DNA from 4 places in the Streptomyces sp. NPDC007088 genome. Region 4 is predicted to be linked to each of the others. Evidence: riboswitches for the same ligand, from Rfam matches in the RefSeq annotation. Region 4 holds a riboswitch; each other region holds the start of a gene.

Region 1 (5,324 bases), on a different contig from region 4:
CAGCGCGGCGAGCCCCACGAGGCCGCCCCCGCCCGCGGCGAGTGCCGCGGGCGGGGGCGGCCTCGCCGTGCGCCCGCCGGGGCGCGGACCGCCGCGCGGGAGGCGGCGGCGGGAGCCCTCGTAGCGCAGCCGGCGGCGGGAGCCGGCGCGCGTGCCCGGCTCACAGCAGGCCGAGTTCCCCGATCTCGCCCGGTTCCTTGGTGACCGCGCGCTGCCGTTCGGCGGGGCTGCCCCGGGTGAGCAGGTCCTCGGCCGTCGCCGTGACCCGCTCCCGGTCGCCCGCCGACTCCAGGGCGGCGCCCACGTGGTCGAGCAGGGCGCGCACCGCTTCGGCGGCGGGGACGGGGGTGCCGCTCACCGGGTGGACCAGCGGTCCGCCCAGGCCGTAGCGGGCGGCGGTCCACAGGGAGGCCGCCACCTCGTGGTCGGGGACCCGGGGCGCCCGCGCCCCGGCGGCGTCGGCCCGCAGGGCGGTCGTCACCAGGGCGCGGCTGAGGCCCGCCTGGAGGACGACCTCCTCGACGGTCGGCATGACGTCGGCGACCCGGATCTCCAGGGTCGGCACGTGCGAGGAGGGCCGGGCCAGCCAGTAGGCGTTGGTCGCGCGGACGGGCAGCACCCCGGTGCCGTAGAGCGTCGCGTACGTCACGTCGTAGTGCTGCGCGGACTCGAAGTAGGGCGGGATCTGGGTGGTCGGCCAGCGCGAGAGGACCATCGTGCGCCAGCTCGCGAAGCCCGTGTCGACGCCGTGTTCGTACGGCGAGTTGGCGGACAGCGCGAGCAGGACGGGCAGCCAGGGGCGCAGGTGGTTGAGCGCGGTGACGGCGGCGGAGCGGTCCGCGACGCCGACGTGGACGTGGCAACCGCAGGTCTCGGTCCCCCGGGCCAGCAACCGGTACAGGTCGGCGACGTTGCGGTAGTGCGGCGCCTCGCTCTCCGGGCGCGGCGGGGCGGGGCGCGGGGAGGTGCCGTTGGCCAGCACGCGGGCCCCGGCCTTCTCGGCGGCCTCCACGAGGCGCGCACGGGCCGCGGCGGTCTCGGCGCCCAGCGAGGCGAGATCCGCGCAGACCGGGGTGGTCGTCTCGATCATGCTGGTGAGCAGTTCGCGCTGCGGGGCGGTGGCCGCCTCGTCGGGGTGCAGCCTGCGGTGGGCGGTGAGGAGGTCGGCGGCGCCTTCGACCGGGACGAGGCTGTCCGGGTCCACGAGGAGGAACTCCTCCTCGGCCCCCAGGGTGGGCGGCGCGTCGGCCGGGGCGCTCATCGCGGGCCGCCCGGGTCGCGGTGGAGCATGAACACTTCGTCACTGATCATGCGTGGTCCTCCGGGTGGGGAGCGGGTGGACGGGCCCCGGACGTGCGGGCGCCGGGGCGGCGGGCGGTGCTGCGGTCGCTGAACGGGACGGCGGTGCGGGCGGGCGTACACGGGAACGGTGCGGGCGGGCGTACACGGGAACGGTGCGGGGCGGCGGTCTCGTGCCGGTGCCTGGGGCGGGTCCCCGTACCGCCGGGGCCTCAGGGCTTGAGGGGTGGGGGCCCAAAGGGCGCGGACGGTGCCTTCCACTGTCCTGCGCGCCGTGCGCGTGGTCGAGAGCGCATTCCGGGCGCCCCGGCGCACGGAACGCTCGCCTCCGGACACCGGGCGCACGACCGGAAACCGCGTAGCGGTGCGGGTCGGGAGCCCGGTTCCGGGTGGTCGCGACGCCCCGGCCGCCCCACCCGTCCCACCGGCGGTGGCGGGTCAGGCGTTACCCTTGCCGGCGTACCGGACACGGGGTGCCCCACTCGGGGGCTGAGATCACACCCGTCGAACCTGAACCAGCTCGTACTGGCGGAGGGATGTCTCTCATGTCGTTGCCGCACGTCTTCGACGGCTCCTCGCAACAGCACACCACCACGGAACGCTCCGTCTTCGACGGCCGGATGCCCTCGGCGCCGGGCGATCTGCGGATGGAGGCGCGCGGGATCACTCCCGTCCCCGAGTCGCACCGCTACGGCGGTCCCGGCCGGCTGTTCACCGTGTGGTTCGCGCCCAATCTGACGATGACCGGGGTGTTCACCGGCACGCTGGGCGCGGTGCTCGGACTGGACTTCGCCACGGCGCTGGCCGCCGTCGTGTTCGGCACCCTGCTCGGCGCGGTGCCGGCGGCCTGGCTCGGGACCTGGGGCAGCCGGACCGGAGCCGGTCAACTCCCCTTGTCGACACTGGCCTTCGGCAAGGCGGTCGCCCTGCCCGGGATACTCCAGTGGCTGTCCTCGGTGGCCTGGGACGCCCTGATCGGGCTGTTCGGCGGTGACGCGCTGGCGCGGCTGCTGGGCTGGCCGTTCTGGATCGGGGTGCTCGTCATGATGGCGGGCCAGGGGCTGGTCGGCGCGCTCGGGTACGAGGCGATCCACCGCCTCCAGAAGGTCATGTCCTTCGCGCTGGCGGTGGCTTTCGCGGTGCTCGCGGTGAAGCTGCTCGACGGGGCCGAACCGGTCACCACGAGCGGCGTGCACGGGCTGGACCGCTTCGGCGCGATCGTGCTCACCTCGACGGTCGCGCTGAGCCTGTCCCTGTCCTGGGCGCCGTACGCGAGCGACTTCAGCCGCTACCTTCCGCGCGAGACCTCCCGGCCGCGCATGTTCTGGTACACGCTGCTCGGAATCGGGCTGTCCTTCGTCGCGGTGCAGTCGCTCGGGCTGTGGGGTGCCTCGGTGTTCACCGACCAGACCGCGAAGGGCGTGGACGAACTGCTCGGCGGCGGCGCGCTGAGCGCTTTCGGGCTGCTCGCGGTGGCGCTCGCCGCGCTGTGCAGCAACGCGATGAACGACTACAGCGGTTCGCTCGCGCTCCAGACGGTGGGGGTGCGTGTGCCCCGCCCGTTCGCGGCGGTCCTCGCGGCGGCGCTCGGTTTCCCGCTGGTGCTGTGGATGCACGCGGCGGACACGGCGGCCCGCTTCCAGAACGTCCTGCTGTTCGTCGGGTACTGGATTCCCGGCTTCGTCGCCGTCGTGGCCGTCGACTGGCTCGTGCGGGCGCGGGAGCGCGGCGGCGCCCCGGTGGACCTGTCGGCCGAGGCGGCGCGTCCGCAACCCTGGTGGCCCGCCCCGCTGGCCTTCCTCGTGGCCTTCGCCGCCGCCGTCCCCTTCATGAACACCTCGCTGTACGTCGGCCCCGTCGCCGAGGCGCTGCACGGCGCGGACCTCGCGTACTACGTGGCCTTCCTCGTCGCCCTGCTCGCCTACGTACCGCTACGGCTGCGTTCGCGCCGCCGCGGTGGTGCGTAGCCCGGACCACCGAACGACCGGAGAGACCCCATGCCTTCCGCGAACCGCTCCGACCTGCTCCCCTTCAGCCGCGCGGCCCTCGACCGGGTACGCGCCCGGGAACCGCTCGTGCAGTGCCTGACCAACACGGTCGTCACCAACTTCACCGCCAACGCGCTGCTGGCGCTCGGCGCGGCGCCCGCGATGGTGGACATCCCGGTGGAGGCGGGGGCCTTCGCGCGGGTCGCCTCCGGGGTCCTCGTCAATCTCGGCACGGTGCACGCGGAGCAGCGCACCGCGATGACCGAGGCGGCACGGGCGGCGGGCGAGGCGGGGACGCCGTGGGTCCTGGACCCGGTCGCGATCGGCGCCCTGCCGGTGCGTACGGCGCTCGCGCACGAGTTGCTGGCCCTGGGGCCGGCCGTGGTGCGGGGCAACGCCTCGGAGATCATGGCGCTGGCCGGCGCGGGCGGCGGCGGGCGCGGCGTGGACGCGGCGCAGGACGTCGAGGCGGCGGCGGAAGCGGCCCGTGAACTGGCCCTTTCCTCGGGCGCCGTCGTCGCGGTGTCCGGGCCGGTGGACCTCGTCACCGACGGGGAGCGCACCGCCCGGGTGGCCAACGGCGACCCGCTGCTGACCCGGGTGACCGGGGGCGGCTGCGCGCTCGGCGCGGTGCTGGCCGCGTACGCGTCGGTGGACGGGGACCGTTTCGCCACGACGGTCGCGGCGGTCGCCGCGTACACGGTGGCCGCCGAGCTCGCGGTGCCCCGGTCGGCGGGGCCGGGCTCCTTCGCGGTGTCCTTCCTCGACGCCCTCGCGGGGCTGACCGGGGCGGACCTCGACCGGCGGGCGCGGCTGTCGTGACCGGGCCCGAGGAGAGCGCGGGCGCGGTGGGGCGGCCGCCGGTGGACCTCTCGGTGTACCTCGTGACGGACGCTGCGCAGTGCGCGGCGCGAGGCCGGAGCGTCGCCGCGACCGTGGCGCTCGCCGTGGCGGGCGGGGTGACGGCGGTGCAGGTCCGCGAGAAGGACGCGTCGGGGCGCGCGTTCCTCGACACGGTGCTGGAGGTCGCGGCCGTCCTGCCGGAGCGGGTCGCGCTGATCGTCAACGACCGCGTCGACGTGTTCCTCGCGGCGCGCGCGGCGGGCGCCCGGGTCACCGGCGTGCACGTCGGCCAGTCGGACCTGCCGCCGGAGTCGGTACGGGCGCTGGTGGGTGAGGACGCCGTGCTCGGACTGAGCGCGGCGACCCCGGCGCAGCTGCGGTCCGCCGCCGCGAGTCCGGCCGGCGTCGGCCATGTGGGCATCGGGGCACTGCGCGTGACCGCCACGAAGGCGGACGCCCCGCCCGCCCTCGGACACGAGGGCTTCGCCCGGCTCGTGGCACTCGGCGTACCGCCCGCCGTGGCCATCGGCGGCGTCCTCCCGGCCGATCTGCCGCCGCTGCGGGCGGCCGGAGCGGCGGGCGCGGCGGTGGTCTCGGGGATCTGCGCGGCCGCCGACCCGCGCGCCGCCGCCGAACAGTACGCGCGGGCCTGGGCGCGCGGGGCGGCCCCGGTCCGGTGACTGCACCGGGGCCCGGCCCGGCGCACCCGCGGGGCCCGGGTCTCCGGGGGAAGGCTCCGGGAACCCGCTTGTCTGCGCGGTCTCACGTAAAGCGAGTGACAGGCCGGCCCGCGTGGGGCCAGGCTGACCGGTATGACACCAAGGATCAGCCGCATCAATCCTGAGCAGTCGCACGCCACCCCCGGTTATCACCACGTCACCGTGGTGGAGAGCGGGCGCACGGCCCATCTGGCGGGCCAGTGCCCTCTGGACCTGGACGGCCGCCTGGTCGGCCCCGGAGCGCTGGACCTCCAGATCGATCAGGTGGTGGCGAACGCGCTCACCGCCCTCGCGGCGGTGAGCGCGCGGCCGGATCAGGTGGTGCGCTCGGTCGTCTACGTCCGGAGCGACAGCAGCGGGGTGCTGGGCACCGCGTGGCGCCGGCTCACCGGTTCGGCGCTGGGGCCGGCGTTCACCAGTGCCAGTACGCTCCTCGGCGTCGCCCAGCTCGGCTTCACCGGCCAGCTCGTCGAGG
Region 2 (5,324 bases), on a different contig from region 4:
GGTCCCGCGACCGCGCCCGGACCGACCCCGCCACGAGGCCCTGCCCGCCAGTCGTGCCTACCGCGTCCCGAGAGGGCGAGAAGACGGCGCTCCGTGCGCCCGCCCACGGGGCCCCGTTCGCCCACCCGGGGGAAGTTTCCTCGCTCCGCCACCATCCGACAGCGCCAGAGGCTACAGTCCGGACACCGGCGTGGGGCCCGACTCCGCAGCCGCTTCCTGTGCCTCCTCGGCCCATGGCGGGGGAGGCTGTACTCGCGCCCTGGAAGTGACCCTTGGCCACGGTTGACCGCACCTTCGCCGAACTCTCCGGTTCGGGTGCCCTCTTCGAGCCCTTCGTGGCGCGCACCGTTCCCGGACGGCGCCCCGAGGGGCTCGTCGTCCGTTCCAGGCGTCACGCTCCGCGATGTTCGGGCCGCCGCCGACGCGGTGGTCTTTTCCGGTGCTCCGGCGGCCCGCTGGGGCAAAGGAGTGAACGTGCGGCCCCTCTAGGGCGCGGCGCATACGCGATCTGCCAGGGGGCAGCCGGAATACCGGTGATCGGTCGCGGGAGTTCCGGCCTGCTCGGCGAGTAGGTTGCGGACAGTTTTCCCCGCAGGTTTGTTCCTCAATCAGTATCTGTGGTGTCACTCACTGTGATGTGATGGGTGCACCGAGCAATGTGTCAGGAGTGTCAGGGGCCTGAGCCCCTGATCAGGTGACGGCAATCGACGGGGTTGGCGATGCGCGAGTCCGTACAGGCAGAAGTCATGATGAGCTTCCTCGTTTCCGAGGAGCTGTCCTTCCGTATCCCCGTCGAGCTTCGGTACGAGGCCGACGATCCGTACGCCGTCCGGCTGACGTTCCATCTCCCGGGGGACGCTCCGGTCTCCTGGACCTTCGGGAGGGATCTGCTCAGCGACGGTATCGAGGAGCCGTGCGGAGACGGCGACGTGCGTGTCGCCCCCGTCGAGCTCGACCCGTTGATGGACGCGGAGCCGCCGGCCGACATGCACATCCGGTTGCAGGTCGGAGCCGATCACGCGCTGTTCCGGGTGAGTATGGCGCCCATCGTCGCGTTCCTCGACCGCACGGACCGGCTCGTTCCGCTGGGCGAGGAGCGTGCCTCGGCGGATTTCGAGAGTCACCTGGACGACGCCCTGCACCGGATCCTCGCCGAGGAACAGAGCGCGGGCTGATTCCGGAGGGCGGCGACGGACCTCGGGGGACCCGGAGAGAGCCGGGTGGGCCCTGGAGGTCGCCAAGTCGCCAGGGCCGCATCGGACTCGGTCTTCTGCGGCCCCGCTGCCGGGTGGGACACCGGTACCCGAGGTGAGCAGTGCGCGCGGGTTCCCGTCGGCCGTCTCAGCGTTTGCGGCGTCGGCCTCCGCCGCCAAGCACCGCGCCACGCAGTGGGCCGCGGTCCGGGCCGGGCACCGCCGCTAGAGGCGGGGGTGTCGGGACGTCCTCGGGCTTCGAGCCGGGGCGGTCGGCCGACACGACGAGCGTGGCCAGTGCCGTGGTGACCGGCACGGAGGCCACCAGGCCGATGGAACCCACCAGGGTCCGGACGATCTCCTCGGCCACCAGTTCGCTGCCCGCGACCGTGCCGACGTCGCTCCGCGCCAGCGAGAACAGCAGGAGCAGCGGCAGGGAAGCCCCCGCGTACGCCAGCACCAGCGTGTTGACCACCGAGGCGATGTGGTCCCGCCCGATCCGGATGCCGGCGCGGTACAGAGCGCGACGGCTTATCGCCGGGTCGGCCTGCCGAAGCTCCCATACGGCCGAGGTCTGCGTGACCGTCACGTCGTCGAGCACTCCGAGTGAACCGATGATGACCCCGGCCAGCAGGAGCCCGCTCATGTCGATCCCGGGATAGAGACCGTGGACGAGTCCGGTGTTGTCGTCGGTGTTGCCGGTCAGCGCCGCCCACCCGATGAAGAGCGAGCCGAGCAGGCCGATGAGCAGCAGTGACACCAGGGTGCCGAGGACGGCCACCGAGGTGCGGGCCGTCAGCCCGTGGCAGAGGTAGAGCGCGAGCAACATGATGGCACTCGCCCCCACGACCGCCACCACCAGAGGATTCGAGCCCTGCAACACCGCGGGCAGGATGAAGAAGGTGAGCACGAGGAAGCTCACGGCGAGTGCCACGAGCGCCATGAGCCCCCGCAACCGGCCGACGACGACGACCGCCAGCGCGAAGATCCCGGCAAGCAGCAGCATCGGCAGCTTTCGGCCGACATCGGTGACGGAGTACTGGAGTTCCCGGGGCGCGTCCGGCGCGTAGGCCAGGACGACTTCCTGACCCGCGCGCAGCTGACGCGGGGAATCGGGCTGGACCAGTTCGTTGAAGGTCCGCCCGCGGTCCTTGCCCTCGGTGACCTCGATTTTCGCCTGTTCACAGACTCCGTCGGCGTGTCCGCCGTTGCCCGGTACCGCCCCCGGCGCGTCTCCCCGGGGCTCCGCCGCCCCGGTCGCCGAGCCCGCCACGCCGTTCGACGCGGTTCCGTCCTTGCATCCGACGTGCGTAACCGCGACGACCTTGCCGGCCACGGTCTGCCGGTCGAAACCCACGCCTGAACGCCCGTGCTCGGGCGGCTCGCCGGGCCACAGCGTCACGAGTCCCACGACGACGGCGGCGGTGAACGGTACGAGCACGGCGGCGATGACCGTACGCAGTCTCCTTGAGCCAGGTGTGGCCGGGCCGTGCTGGTGGCTGTGGCCGTGGGCGGAACCGTGGCCGAGATCCGTAGGGGGTGGTGTCGTCACCGCCCGATCATCGCAAGAACGGCACACGCCCTCTGTTCAGCGCGCCCGGGATGGCGTTAGCGTGAGGCCACGATACGTACACGCGGGAGCTCGGAGCACCGGGCTGAGAGGGCGCTGAACTCCGTACGGCCGAGACCTCGGCGAGAAGTACGGGAAGGCTGCGTCGACCGCCGAACCTGTTACCGGGTAATGCCGGCGTAGGGAGTAGGTCTCATGACCACATCGGACGCGCACACCCCTGCCTCCGCGGAGGAGAGGACGGCGAGCGAGCAGCCGCTGTCCCCGCAGGAGGAACGCACCATCGGCTGGCACAAGGCGTACGTCGAGGGCTCACGCCCCGGCCTGCGGGTGCCGGTGCGGGCCGTGCACCTGACCAACGGCCGTGTAGTGACCTTGTACGACACCTCCGGCCCGTACACCGACCCGGCCGAGAGGACCGACGTACGCCGTGGGCTCGCACCGCTCAGGGAGAACTGGATCGCGGGCCGCGGCGACACCGAGACGTACGCGGGCCGGCCCGTGCGGCCGGAGGACGACGGACTCAAGCACACCTCGCCCCGGGGCGGGCTCCGCAACCTCGACGCGGTCTTTCCCGGGCGCCCCCGGCAGCCGCGCCGGAGCAGGGACGGACGCGCCGTCACGCAACTCGCCTACGCCAGGCGGGGGGAGATCACCCCGGAGATGGAGTTCGTCGCGCTGCGCGAGAACCTCGAACCCGAGATCGTCCGGGCGGAACTGGCCGCAGGGCGCGCGGTGCTACCCGCGAACGTCAACCACCCCGAGATCGAGCCGATGATCATCGGCAAGCGGTTCCTCGTGAAGGTCAACGCCAACATCGGCAACTCCGCGGTGACCTCCTCGATCGAGGAGGAGGTGGAGAAGATGACCTGGGCGACCCGTTGGGGAGCCGACACCGTCATGGATCTCTCCACCGGACGCAACATCCACACCACGAGGGAGTGGGTGCTGCGCAACTCGCCGGTCCCCATCGGCACGGTGCCGCTCTACCAGGCGCTGGAGAAGGTCGACGGCAAGGCCGAGGAGCTGAGCTGGGAGATCTACAAGGACACGGTGATCGAGCAGGCCGAGCAGGGCGTGGACTACATGACGGTGCACGCCGGTGTCCGGCTGCCCTACGTCCCGCTCACGGCCCGGCGCAAGACCGGCATCGTCTCGCGGGGCGGCTCGATCATGGCCGCCTGGTGCCTCGCCCATCACCAGGAGTCCTTTCTCTACGAGCACTTCGAGGAGCTGTGCGAGATCCTCGCGGCCTACGACGTGACGTACTCGCTCGGGGACGGGTTGCGGCCCGGCTCGATCGCGGACGCCAACGACGAGGCTCAGTTCGCGGAGTTGCGGACGCTCGGTGAGCTGAACGCGGTCGCTCGTCGGCACGGCGTCCAGACGATGATCGAGGGCCCAGGACACGTGCCGATGCACAAGATCAAGGAAAACATCGACCTCCAGCAGGAGATCTGCGAGGAGGCGCCGTTCTACACGCTCGGCCCGTTGACCACGGACATCGCCCCCGCCTACGACCACATCACCTCGGGTATCGGCGCGGCGATGATCGGCTGGTGGGGTACCGCCATGCTCTGCTACGTGACCCCCAAGGAACATCTCGGCCTGCCCAACCGGGACGACGTGAAGACCGGGGTGATCACCTACAAGATCGCCGCCCACGCCGCCGATGTGGCCAAGGGACATCCCGGGGCCCAGGACTGGGACGACGCCCTGTCGGAGGCGCGCTTCGAGTTCCGCTGGGAGGACCAGTTCAACCTGGCCCTCGATCCGGACACCGCCCGCGAGTACCACGACGAGACACTCCCGGCCGAACCGGCCAAGACCGCGCACTTCTGCTCCATGTGCGGGCCGAAGTTCTGCTCGATGAAGATCAGCCACGACATCACCGAGCAGTTCGCCCCGGACCTCCTCGAAGCGGGTTCCACGCGGGCGGAGTTGAGTCAGGACGAGATCGACGCGGGGATGTTGGAGAAGTCACGCGAGTTCGCCGCTTTGGGGAGCCGCGTCTACTTGCCGCTGGCGGAGTAGGGGCGTGAGCCGGTCAGGGCTCCTGCCGCCGCGACTGACGATCGCGGGTTCTGGGCACCGGCGCTGCTGTACTCCCCGACGCGTTGACGTGTCCTCGTGCCTGGGACCACGGTGGGGCGCTGCCTCGCCCTCGATGCCGGCCCCGCTTCTCGGTCAGGACTCACCCGGGATGGGCCCGTGTCTCCACTGGTCCGGTTGGTGGAAGGCACGAGGAGGTGTTTCACGTGAAGCACGAGGAGGTGTTTCACGTGAAACACCACTGAGGAGTTGTTCCACGTGAAACACCTGGCTGATGGGGTGGTTTCACGTGAAACATCCGGCTGACGCTGGTTTCACGTGAAACATCGGACCGTTCCGGTGGCGTACGTCTCCCGGTGCCGGTGGGTCTCTCGTTCATGGGGGGCACACCGGCATCGGCACGCGCGGTTTCACCGACGTGGGCCCGTCAGCTGCCTGCCGGAAGGTCAGTTACTCCGGACGGTGATCCGGCCCGCCGTAGTCGGGGCTGCTGAAATCGGGGCTGGAGT
Region 3 (5,324 bases), on a different contig from region 4:
ACGGTGCGCACGACCACGGCGTAGTTGAAGAAGACGTGCGCCAGGAGGATCGCCCAGACCGTGGTGTCCAGCCTGATCCCCCACAGTTCGTCGGTGAGACCGCCCCGCCCGAGGAGCGCGAGGAAGGCCGTGCCGACGACGACGGTGGGCAGCACGAAGGGGACGGTCACCACCGCTCTCAGCAACTCCTTGCCAGGGAACTCGAAGCGGGCGAAGACGTAGGCACCGGGCAGCGCCACCACCAGGGTCAGCGCCGTCGACGCCAAGGCCTGCCAGGTCGTGAACCACAGGACGTCCTGGACATCGCTCTGCCCCAGCACGCCGAAGATCTTCCCGACCTGCCATCCCGCAGGGGTCTTCAGACCACGGCCGACGATGGCTGCCACCGGATAGGCGAAGAACAGCGCGAAGAACGCGACGGGTACGGCCATCAGCCCGAGCCGCGCCGCGGCGTCGCGAAGACGGGCACGCCGCACCTCGACGCCGCCCGGACGCTGCCGCCGAGACGGGGCCCCCGACGGCGCCCGACCGTACGGCGACGGGGCCCCGGACGAGGCGGGTGACGGCGTGGGCGGAATGGCCTGCTGCCCGGACTCGGAGCCGGGCTCCGCACCGTCTGAGCGCGCCGCGTCCGCCTCCGTACGTCCGGAACCCGCCCAGCCCGTCACTTGACGACGAGTGAGGTCCACGACTTGATCCACGCCTCACGGTGTTCGGCGATCTTCTCGGGCGCGACGGTGTGAGCGTCCTGCGCCGTCCCGTCGTACTTGGAGAACAACTCCGGCAGTTCGGTGCCCGCCACCACGGGGTTCACGAACATCGTGAGCGGCATGTCCGCCTGGAACTTGTCACTGATCAGGAAGTCGATCAGGGCCTTGCCGCCCTTCTCGTTCGCCGCGCCGTCGAGGAGCCCCGCGAACTCGATCTGCCGGAAGCAGGTCCCCGACGCGACGCCGGTGGGGGCGTGCTTCGGCCGGGGGTCTGCGTACAGCACCTCTACGGGCGGGCTGGAGGCGTAGGAGACGACCAGAGGACGATCGCCACCGGCCTTCCTGCCTCCGGCGGAACCGGAGAACTCCTCGTTGTACGCCTGCTCCCAGCTGTCGACGACCTTGACACCGTTCGACTTCAGCTTGCGCCAGTACCCCTGCCATCCGTCGTCGCCGTACTGCGACGCCGTACCGAGCAGGAAACCGAGGCCCGGCGAGGACGTCGCGGCGTTCTCGGTGACCAGGAGGTTCTTGTACTGCGGCTTCGCGAGGTCGGCGAAGCCACGGGGCGGGGCGAGCTTCTTTTGCGCGAAGTACTTCTTGTCGTAGTTCACGCAGATGTCTCCGGTGTCTACCGGCGTCACGCGGTGTTTCGCCCCGTCCAGCTGGACATCGGCCCCCACCCGGGCCAGTCCCTTGGCCTCGTAGGGCTGGAAGAGCCCGTTGTCGAGGGCGCGGGAGAGCAGCGTGTTGTCGACGCCGAAGAAGACGTCGCCCTGCGGGTTGCCCTTGGTGAGCACCGCCTGGTTCACGGCCTGGCCGGCGTCGCCGCTCTTGAGGACCTTCACCTTGTAGCCGGTCTTCTGCTGGAAGGCCTTGAGGACGCTCTTGGACGCGGCGAAGGAGTCGTGCGTGACCAGCGTGACGGTCTTGTCCTTCGCCTTGCCGTCGCCGCTTGACCCGTCCGAGCCGCAGCCGGCGAGGGCAAGGGCGCCGAGCCCCGTGGCCGCGATGCCCGCGGCGATCCTCTTCGTGATCGTGATGCGCACTGGATTCCTCCTGGATGGCCAGGAGAAGACGCGGCCATGCCCGCCTTCCGTCCGGAAGGCGGGCATGGCGCAACAGCATGAGTGATGACCGAACTTCCTACCCGGAATGACCCGGGCGAGGTTCAGAGGGTCTGCGACCTGGACGCCCCGTGACGGGACGTGGTGCCGCACTCTCAGCGCTGTGGCGCTCCCCTGTCGGAATGTGTGAAGTTGTCTCCGTGTCGTACTCACGGTGCCGCTCGGGCGGCCGAGTACGGAACGAATGTACGCGGACACCCTACCTCTGAGGGAGTGCGGAGCCTCAGGTCACCGCTCGGCGGCCGCGAGCTGACCGCACGCCCCGTCGATCTCCTGCCCCCTCGTGTCGCGCACCGTCACGGGCACGCCGTGGGCGGCGATGGCCTCCACGAAGGCTCGCTCGTCCTCGGGGCGCGAGGCCGTCCACTTGGAACCCGGTGTGGGGTTGAGCGGGATCAGGTTGACGTGGACGCGCTTGTTCTTGAGGAGACGGCCCAGGAGGTCCCCGCGCCACGCCTGATCGTTGATGTCGCGGATGAGCGCGTACTCGATGGACACTCGCCGACCGGACTTCTCCGCGTACTCCCACGCGGCGTCCAGCACCTCCCGCACCTTCCAGCGCGTGTTGACGGGGACGAGAGTGTCGCGCAGCTCGTCGTCGGGGGCGTGCAGCGACACGGCGAGCCGGCACTTGAAGCCCTCGTCGGCGAACCGGTGCATGGCCGGGACGAGGCCCACAGTGGACACGGTGATGCCCCGCTGCGACAGCCCGAGGCCGTCGGGCTCCGGGTCGGTGAGACGGCGGATGGCGCCGACCACACGGTTGTAGTTGGCTAGCGGCTCGCCCATCCCCATGAAGACGATGTTCGACAGGCGGGCGACGCCCCCGGGGATCTCTCCGTCACGCAGGGCGCGCATGCCGTCGACGATCTGGTGGACGATCTCGGCGGTCGAGAGGTTGCGGTCGAGACCGGCCTGCCCCGTCGCGCAGAACGGGCAGTTCATGCCGCAGCCGGCCTGCGAGGAGATGCACATGGTGACGCGGTCGGGGTACCGCATCAGCACTGACTCCACCAGAGTCCCGTCGAAGAGCTTCCACAGCGTCTTGCGCGTGGTGTCGTCGTCGCAGGAAATGTGCCGGACGACCGACATCAGTTCCGGCAGCAGCGCTTCCTGGAGCTTTCCCCGCGCGGCGGCCGGGATGTCCGTCCACTGCTGCGGGTCGTGGGCGTAGCGGGCGAAGTAGTGCTGGGAGAGCTGCTTCGCGCGGAACGGCTTCTCGCCGATGTCGGCGACCGCCTCCTTGCGCTGCGCGGGGGTGAGGTCGGCCAGGTGACGGGGCGGCTTCTTGGCTCCGCGCGGCGCGACGAAGGTGAGCTCTCCCGGGACGGGCGGGGCCATGGGCGGAAACTCCTCAGTGCGGCGCACTGCACGCCGTGAAGGGTGCCGGACGCCTCGGGGACGGGGGACGAGGCAGCAGGCCGCCCCCCCGTACGGGGGGGCGGCCCCGGGCCGCGAACACGAAAAAGGGCCCACCACAGGAATGGCGGACCCTTTCAGCGTAACGCGCGCCCCGTCACCCCGAGCCGACGAAGAGGACCAGCAGCAGCCACACCACGGGAGCGGTGGGGAGCAACGAGTCGAGCCGGTCCATGATGCCGCCGTGGCCCGGCAGCAGCGTGCCCATGTCCTTGATCCCGAGATCCCGCTTGATCATGGACTCGCCCAGGTCACCGAGGGTGGCGCTGGCGGCAACGGCGAGACCGAGCAGGAGTCCCTGCCACCACGCCCCGTCGTCGATCATGAACTGCATGCCCAGGGCACCCGCGACCATGGCGAAGGTCACGGCGCCGACCAGCCCCTCCCGCGTCTTGCCGGGGCTGATACGGGGCGCGAGCTTATGGCTGCCGAAGCGCCATCCGACCGCGTAGGCGCCGGTGTCGCTGACCACGGTCAGAATGAGGAACAGCAGCACCCGCCAGGCGCCGTCGTCCGCCCGGAGCATCAAGGCCACGAAGGTCGCCAGGAACGGCACGTAGAACGCGGCGAACACACCGGCCGTGACATCCCTGAGGTAGCCCTCCGGGGGCTGCGTCATACGCCAGACGAGGACGGCGAGCGCCGTCAGCGCCACCGCCACCCACGCGCCCTCGGGGCCCCGTGCGTAGCCGGCGATGACCATGGCCGCCCCGCCCAGAGCCAGCGGGATCAGCGGAGCCTTGATGCCCTTGCGCTCCGACAGCCGCGAGGTGAGCTCCCAGACACCGACCACGACGGCCACCGCTATGACACCGACGAACACGGCCTTGACGATGAACAACGAGGCGACGACAACCACGCCGAGACCGAGACCGACCCCTATGGCCGCGCCCAGGTCACGACCCGCGCTCTTCTTCTGCGGCGTGGGCTGCCCCGCGGGAGCGGACGCCGGGTCCGGTCCACGGTGCGACGGGGGTCCGGGCTCACTCTCCATGGGCTCCTGCGGCAGTTCGTCGCGGAACAGGGGACCCCTCAGCCGAGCGGTCCCCCGGTCGTCATCCTGATCTCCGCCGCTCGCGGGTAGGTCAGGCACGATGGGCATGGGCCGAGTCTCTTGGACGTCCTGCCCTTCGTACACGGGACCCGCCGAGGCGACCCCCTGGACAGGCCCCTGTCCGGGGGTGGGCCACGGCTCGCCGTATCCGGTGCGGGACGGCGCGCCCCAGGAAGAGTCGTTCATCAGACCTCGAGCAGCTCGGATTCCTTGTGCTTGAGCAGCTCGTCCACCTGCGCGACGTACTTCGCGGTGGTGTCGTCGAGCTCCTTCTCCGCGCGACGGACCTCGTCCTCGCCCGTCTCCTTGTCCTTGACCAGCTTGTCGAGCGCGTCCTTCGCCTTGCGGCGTACGGCGCGGATCGAGACCTTCGCGTCCTCGCCCTTGGTGCGGGCGACCTTGATGTACTCCTTGCGGCGTTCCTCGGTGAGCTCCGGGAAGACCACTCGGATGATATTGCCGTCGTTGCTCGGGTTGACGCCGAGGTCGGAGTCCCGGATGGCCTGCTCGACGTTGCGCAGAGCGCTCTTGTCGAACGGGGTCACGATCGCCATGCGCGGCTCCGGTACCGAGAACGACGCGAGCTGATTGATCGGCGTCATGGCCCCGTAGTAGTCGGCCACGATCTTGTTGAACATCGCCGGGTGTGCGCGGCCGGTACGGATGGCGGCCAAGTCTTCCTTGGCGACCACAACGGCCTTCTCCATCTTCTCCTCGGCTTCGAGGAGGGTCTCTTCGATCACCACTTGCTCCTGCGTGTCTTGAGTTGGCCTGACGGGGTCTTCCCGCTCCGTGATGGCGGCGGGAGTGCGCACAGGTCCGGCTGCGTCGCGTCTCTTCTGTACTGAACGGTGTCCGAGCGGCAGGGCTTTGTCCATCCCTGCCGACGACGACGGCGCTCCGTGGTGCCCGTGGGCTCACGGAGCGCTCCGGGCTCAGGCCCGGGTGCCCTGATCGCTTACGAGCGTGCCGATCTTCTCACCCTTGACGGCTCGCGCGATATTGCCCGCGGCG
Region 4 (5,324 bases):
CACCACGTTGGGGTGGGCGAGCCGCGCGACCGCCTTCGCCTCCCGGATGAAGCGCTCCACGAAGGAGGCGTCGGTCGCCAGTGACGGGTGCATGACCTTGAGCGCGACCACCCGGTCCAGTCGCAGATCGACCGCCCGGTAGACGGTCGCCATGCCCCCGTGGGCGATCAGCGCGTCGACGCGGTAGCGCCCGTCCAGGACATGTCCGACGAGCGGCGCGTGCTGGTCTACTGGCCTCGTGTCCACGCGGGCGAGTCTACGAGCCGGCGACCGCGCCCCCGCCCGCCAGGAAGAACCCGGGACCGAGCTGCTGCCGAGCTGTGACAGGCGCGGGGCGTACGCGTGTGCCGCGGGTCACGCGAGAGGGGGTCAGAAGGCCGGGCGTTCCGGGTCCAGCCGGGCCTGCCCCCGCGAGGGTGAGGACGCCTCGGCGTGATGGCGGCGCGGGATGCGGCCCGCGCGGTGGGCGAGCCGGCCCGCCTCGACCGCGTGCCGCATCGCCGCCGCCATCAGTTCCGGCTCGCGCGCCCGCGTCACCGCCGAGGCCAGCATCACCGCCGAGCAGCCCAGCTCCATCGCGAAGGCCGCGTCCGAGGCGGTGCCCGCCCCCGCGTCCAGGATCACCGGGACCGTGGCGCGCTCCGTGATGAGCTGGAAGTTGTGCGGATTGCGGATGCCGAGCCCCGAGCCGATCGGCGAGCCCAGCGGCATGACCGCCGCGCAGCCCACGTCCTGCAACTTGCGGGCCAGCACCGGATCGTCGTTGGTGTACGGCAGGACCGTGAAGCCGTCGTCCACGAGGATCTCGGCCGCGTCCAGCAGCTCCACCGGATCGGGCAGCAGGGTCCGCTCGTCGGCGATGACCTCCAGCTTCACGAGGTCGGTGCCCAGCGCCTCGCGGGCCAGCCGGGCGGTGAGCACCGCCTCGCCCGCCGTGTAGCAGCCGGCCGTGTTCGGCAGGACGCGGATGCCGAGCCGCTCCAGCACCGAGAGCACCGAGCCCTGCGTGCCCGGGTCGAGACGCCGCATCGCGACGGTGGTCAGCTCGGTGCCCGAGGCGAGCAGCGAGCGTTCGAGCACGTCGAGGCTGGGTGCCCCTCCGGTGCCCATGATGAGCCGCGAGGCGTACGTCGCCCCGCCCAGCAGCAGTGGATCGTCGGCCACGGTGTCAGCCTCCCTGTACGGCGGTGAGGATCTCGACGCGGTCTCCCTCGGCGAGCGCGGTGCTCGCCCACCGCCCGCGCGGCACGACGCTCTCGTTGACGGCGGCCGCCACCCCGGACGGGGCCCGGGTCAGTTCGCCGACGAGGGCCGCCAGCGTCGTACCGGCGGCGACGGTGCGCTCGGCGCCGTTGACCCTCAAGGTCAGGTCGAGGTCGAGGGGTGCGGTCATGCGGACAGCTCCTGGGGAAGGGCCGGTCGGGGGGCGGGGCTGTGCGAGGGCCCCTCGAAACGGCGGGGACTGAAGGCGCGGGCCGCCTCCGGGAGTTCCCCGTGCGTGAGGGCGTACGCCATGACCTCGCCGGTCTCCGGGGCGAGCAGGACCCCGTTGCGGTAGTGCCCGGTCGCGAGGTGCAGTCCGGGCAGCGCGGTCGGGCCGAGCAGCGGGGCGTTGTCGGGGGAGGCCGGGCGCAGACCGGCGCGGCTCTCGGCCAGCGGCAGTTCGGTCAGTCCGGGCACCAGCTCGTGGGCGTCGCGCAGCAGTTCGTACACCCCGCCCGCGGTGACCGTCGTGTCGAAGCCCTGCTCCTCGCTGGTCGCGCCGACCACGAGTTCACCGTTCTCGCGCGGCACCAGATAGACGCTGCCGCCGCGTACCACCGCGCGCACGGTCCGGCTCAGGAAGGGGCCGTACCCGGCCGGTACGGTCAGCCGCAGCACCTGGCCCTTGACGGGGCGCACCGGTACGGCGACCTCGGGCGGCACCCCGTCCAGCCGGCCGCTCTCGCAGCCCGCCGCGAGCACCGTCTGCCGCGCCGTCAGCTCCCCGCCGCCGGCCAGGAGGACGCCACGCGCCCGCCCGTCCTCGACGAGCAGCCGGGCGGCGCGCTCCCGGCGGAAGGCGACTCCGGCGCGCGCGCACGCGACCAGGAGCGCCGAGGAGAGCCGGCGCGGGTCGATCTGGTGGTCGCCCGCGACCCGCAGCCCGCCGCGCACCCCCGGGGCGAGCATCGGTTCGAGACGGCGGCACTCCCGCCCGCTCAGCCACTGCGAGTCGAGCCCGCACCGCTCGTGCAGCGCGTGCAGCTCGCGCAGCTCGGCGCGGTCGTCGCCGTCCAGCGCGACCGCGAGCGTCCCGCACTCCCGGTAGCCGAGATCCTGCCCGCTCGCCTCGGTCAGCTCCGCCACGAAGGCGGGATACCGGCGCGCCGAGGCGAGGTTCAGCGCGAGCAGCGTCTCCTCGCCGTAGTGCAGTTCGGTGACGGCCGCGAGCATCCCCGCCGCTACCTGGGCCGCACCGCCCCCGGGCCAGGGGTCGGCCACCGTCACCCGCAGCCCGCCGCGCGCCGCGCGCCAGGCCGTGACGAGGCCGATGATCCCGCCGCCGACGACGAGCACGTCCGCCGGCGCCCCGGAGGACCGCGCCCAGGACGGAGCGGGGGCGGTGGACGGTGGAGGCATGGGCACGATGCCCCTCCCTTCGCCGGAATGACCCGGATCAGGTTCGGACGGTCGGAGGCCGCGCCAGCCTCCCTCTCAGCCCGGTCGGCCGGGCTCCCGTGGTGTCCCCGTCACCCTAGACCCGCCGCCGAGCCCGCCGTAAGCCCGCACCGGGCCGGGACCGGCGCCGCGGGCTGTGGGGGAGATCTCCCGCCCACCGCTCGTCCCCGGCCCCGGGGCCCGTCCTACAGTGACCGGGTGAGCGAGCAGAGGCAGAACGAGGCGGACAGACGCACGGTGATCGTCGGAGCGGGCATGGCCGGGGTGCGGACCGCCGTGGCCCTGCGCGAACAGGGATACGCCGGGCGGATTCTGCTCCTGGGCGCCGAGGCGCACGCCCCCTACGACCGCCCGCCGCTGTCCAAGGCCGTCCTGCTCGGCACCGCCGAGGACTCCGCGTTCGACGTCGACTTCGAGGCCCTCGGTGTCGAACTGCGCCTGGGCGTGCAGGTCCTCGCCCTGCGCGCCGCCGACCAGGAGATCGACACCCCGGACGGTCCGCTCGCCTACGACACCCTCGTCCTCGCCACCGGCGCGCAGCCGGTACGGCTGCCCGGCACCGCGGACCTGCCCGACGTGCACGAGCTGCGCACCCTCGACGACGTGCACCGCCTGCGCCAGGTGCTGGCGGCCCGGCACACCGTCGTCGTGGTCGGCGCCGGCTGGATCGGCGCCGAGTTCACCACCGCCGCACGCGAGGCGGGCTGCGCCGTGACCGTCGTCGAGGCGGCGGGACGCCCGCTCGCCGGTGCCCTGCCCGCCGAGGTCGCCGCCCCGATGGCCGACTGGTACGCGCGGGCCGGAGCCGTCCTGCGCACCGGCGCCCGCGTCGCGGCGGTCGAGGACGGAGCGGTGGTCCTGGAGGACGGCGAACGCCTGCCCGCCGACGCCGTCGTCGTCGGTGTCGGGGCCCGCCCCGCGACCGGCTGGCTCGCCGGCTCCGGCGTCGACCTCGCCCCCGACGGCTCCGTCCTCGCCGACGAGCACCTGCGCACCTCCCTGCCCGGGGTGTACGCGGTCGGGGACTGCGCCTCCTTCCCCTCCCGCCGCTACGGGCGCCGCCTCCTCGTCCACCACTGGGACAACGCCCTCCAGGGGCCGCACACGGTGGCCGCCGGCATCGCGGGCGAGGAGGCCGGCCCCTACGACCCCGTCCCGTACTTCTGGTCCGAGCAGTTCGGGCACTTCGTGCAGTACGCCGGACACCACGAACAGGCCGACACCACGGTGTGGCGCGGCGACCCCGCCACCACCGCGTACGCGGTGTGCTGGCTGCGCGAGGAACGGCTCGTCGCGGTCCTCGCCGTGGGCCGCCCCCGCGACCTCGCCCAGGGCCGCAAGCTCATCGCGGCCGGCGCGGCGATGGACCCCGGGGCGCTCGCCGACCCGGCCCGCCCGCTCAAGGCCGCCACCCGCTGACCAGGCCCTTTCCGCCGCCGCCGTCCCTCCTGGCGCCCTCCCGGCTACCGCCTGTCGGTCCGGGATGGCACGCTTGTCCCCGTGACCGAGATTGATGCCAAGACCGAAGCGCTCGTCAGCGAGTGGCTCACCCTTCCCGACATCGCCGAACGATTCGGCGTCGAGGTGACCCGGGTGCGGCAACTGGTGAAGGAAGGCCAGCTCATCGCCGTACGCCGCGGGGAGAACCGCGCCCTGCACGTGCCCGCCGCGCTCCTCGACGGCGACCACACCGTGAAGGGCCTCACCGGACTGCTCACGGTGCTGCGCGACGACGGCTTCGACGACGTGGAGATCCTGGAGTGGATGTTCACCCCCGACCCGACCCTGCCGGGCACCCCCGCCCAGGCACTGAGCGAGAATCGCGGCACGGAGGTGAAGCGCCGGGCCCAGGCGCTCGCCGTCTGAGCCGTACCGACAGCTGACGGCGGTGGTGTGCCGCCGCCTCTCACGCCGCACACGGGGCCGGGCGGGCCGGGTGAACCGGACCGCCCGGCCCACCGTTTCCCCGGGGGGACCGTCCCATGACCGCGCAGTCCGACACCGCCGCAGCCGCCCGGCGGGCTCTCGCCGACGCCCGTCTCTACCTGTGCGTCGACGCGCGCGAACGGCAGGGCGATCTGCCCGCCTTCCTCGACGCCGTGCTCGCCGGCGGCGTGGACATCGTCCAGTTGCGGGACAAGAACCTGGAGGCCGCCCAGGAACTGCGGGCCCTGGAGGTCTTCGCCGACGCGTGCCGCAGGCACGGCGCCCTCCTCGCGGTCAACGACCGGGCCGATGTCGCGCACGCCGCCGGCGCACCGGTCCTGCACCTGGGCCAGGACGACCTCCCGGTGGACGCCGCCCGCGCGATCCTCGGGCCCGGCACGCTGATCGGCCGCTCCACCCACTCCGAGGCGGAGGCCGCCGCGGCGGCCGTCCAGGACGGGACGGACTACTTCTGCACCGGGCCCTGCTGGCCCACCCCCACCAAGCCGGGCCGCCCCGCCCCCGGGCTCTCCCTCGTGCGGTACGCCGCCTCGCTCGGCACCACCCGGCCCTGGTTCGCGATCGGCGGCATCGACGCGGACAACCTCGACGAGGTGCTGGCCGCCGGCGCGCGCCGCGTCGTCGTGGTCCGGGCCCTGACCGAGGCCGAGGACCCGGGAGCCGCCGCCGCCCACCTCGCGCGGCGACTGCGCGAGAACGGGGACCGGGAGATCTGA

Evidence for each region. A riboswitch is a leader RNA that binds a small molecule or an ion and turns the genes downstream of it on or off. The one in region 4 is predicted to bind thiamine pyrophosphate.
Region 1: another riboswitch for thiamine pyrophosphate. It lies ahead of ACFYMP_RS20325 (purine-cytosine permease family protein); the one in region 4 lies ahead of thiO (glycine oxidase ThiO).
Region 2: another riboswitch for thiamine pyrophosphate. It lies ahead of thiC (phosphomethylpyrimidine synthase ThiC); the one in region 4 lies ahead of thiO (glycine oxidase ThiO).
Region 3: another riboswitch for thiamine pyrophosphate. It lies ahead of ACFYMP_RS25745 (thiamine ABC transporter substrate binding subunit); the one in region 4 lies ahead of thiO (glycine oxidase ThiO).

Annotation. Positions count from the first base shown of each region.
Region 1 is NZ_JBIAFO010000012.1:71,479-76,802, forward strand. It holds gene ACFYMP_RS20320 (glutamate--cysteine ligase) at 161-1,261, opposite strand; TPP riboswitch at 1,759-1,853, shown strand; gene ACFYMP_RS20325 (purine-cytosine permease family protein) at 1,845-3,266, shown strand; gene thiM (hydroxyethylthiazole kinase) at 3,297-4,109, shown strand; gene thiE (thiamine phosphate synthase) at 4,106-4,810, shown strand; gene ACFYMP_RS20340 (RidA family protein) at 4,943-5,324, shown strand, end outside.
Region 2 is NZ_JBIAFO010000016.1:41,776-47,099, reverse strand. It holds gene ACFYMP_RS23550 (SsgA family sporulation/cell division regulator) at 720-1,175, shown strand; gene ACFYMP_RS23545 (YibE/F family protein) at 1,342-2,745, opposite strand; TPP riboswitch at 2,818-2,966, shown strand; gene thiC (phosphomethylpyrimidine synthase ThiC) at 2,959-4,797, shown strand; gene ACFYMP_RS23535 (hypothetical protein) at 5,266-5,324, opposite strand, start outside.
Region 3 is NZ_JBIAFO010000019.1:51,905-57,228, reverse strand. It holds gene ACFYMP_RS25750 (ABC transporter permease) at 1-431, opposite strand, end outside; gene ACFYMP_RS25745 (thiamine ABC transporter substrate binding subunit) at 665-1,753, opposite strand; TPP riboswitch at 1,836-1,963, opposite strand; gene rlmN (23S rRNA (adenine(2503)-C(2))-methyltransferase RlmN) at 2,066-3,178, opposite strand; gene ACFYMP_RS25735 (phosphatidate cytidylyltransferase) at 3,354-4,496, opposite strand; gene frr (ribosome recycling factor) at 4,496-5,053, opposite strand; gene pyrH (UMP kinase) at 5,246-5,324, opposite strand, start outside.
Region 4 is NZ_JBIAFO010000001.1:313,788-319,111, reverse strand. It holds gene pknB (Stk1 family PASTA domain-containing Ser/Thr kinase) at 1-246, opposite strand, end outside; gene ACFYMP_RS01395 (thiazole synthase) at 370-1,164, opposite strand; gene thiS (sulfur carrier protein ThiS) at 1,169-1,393, opposite strand; gene thiO (glycine oxidase ThiO) at 1,390-2,622, opposite strand; TPP riboswitch at 2,620-2,732, opposite strand; gene ACFYMP_RS01380 (NAD(P)/FAD-dependent oxidoreductase) at 2,917-4,080, shown strand; gene ACFYMP_RS01375 (Rv2175c family DNA-binding protein) at 4,162-4,527, shown strand; gene thiE (thiamine phosphate synthase) at 4,644-5,324, shown strand.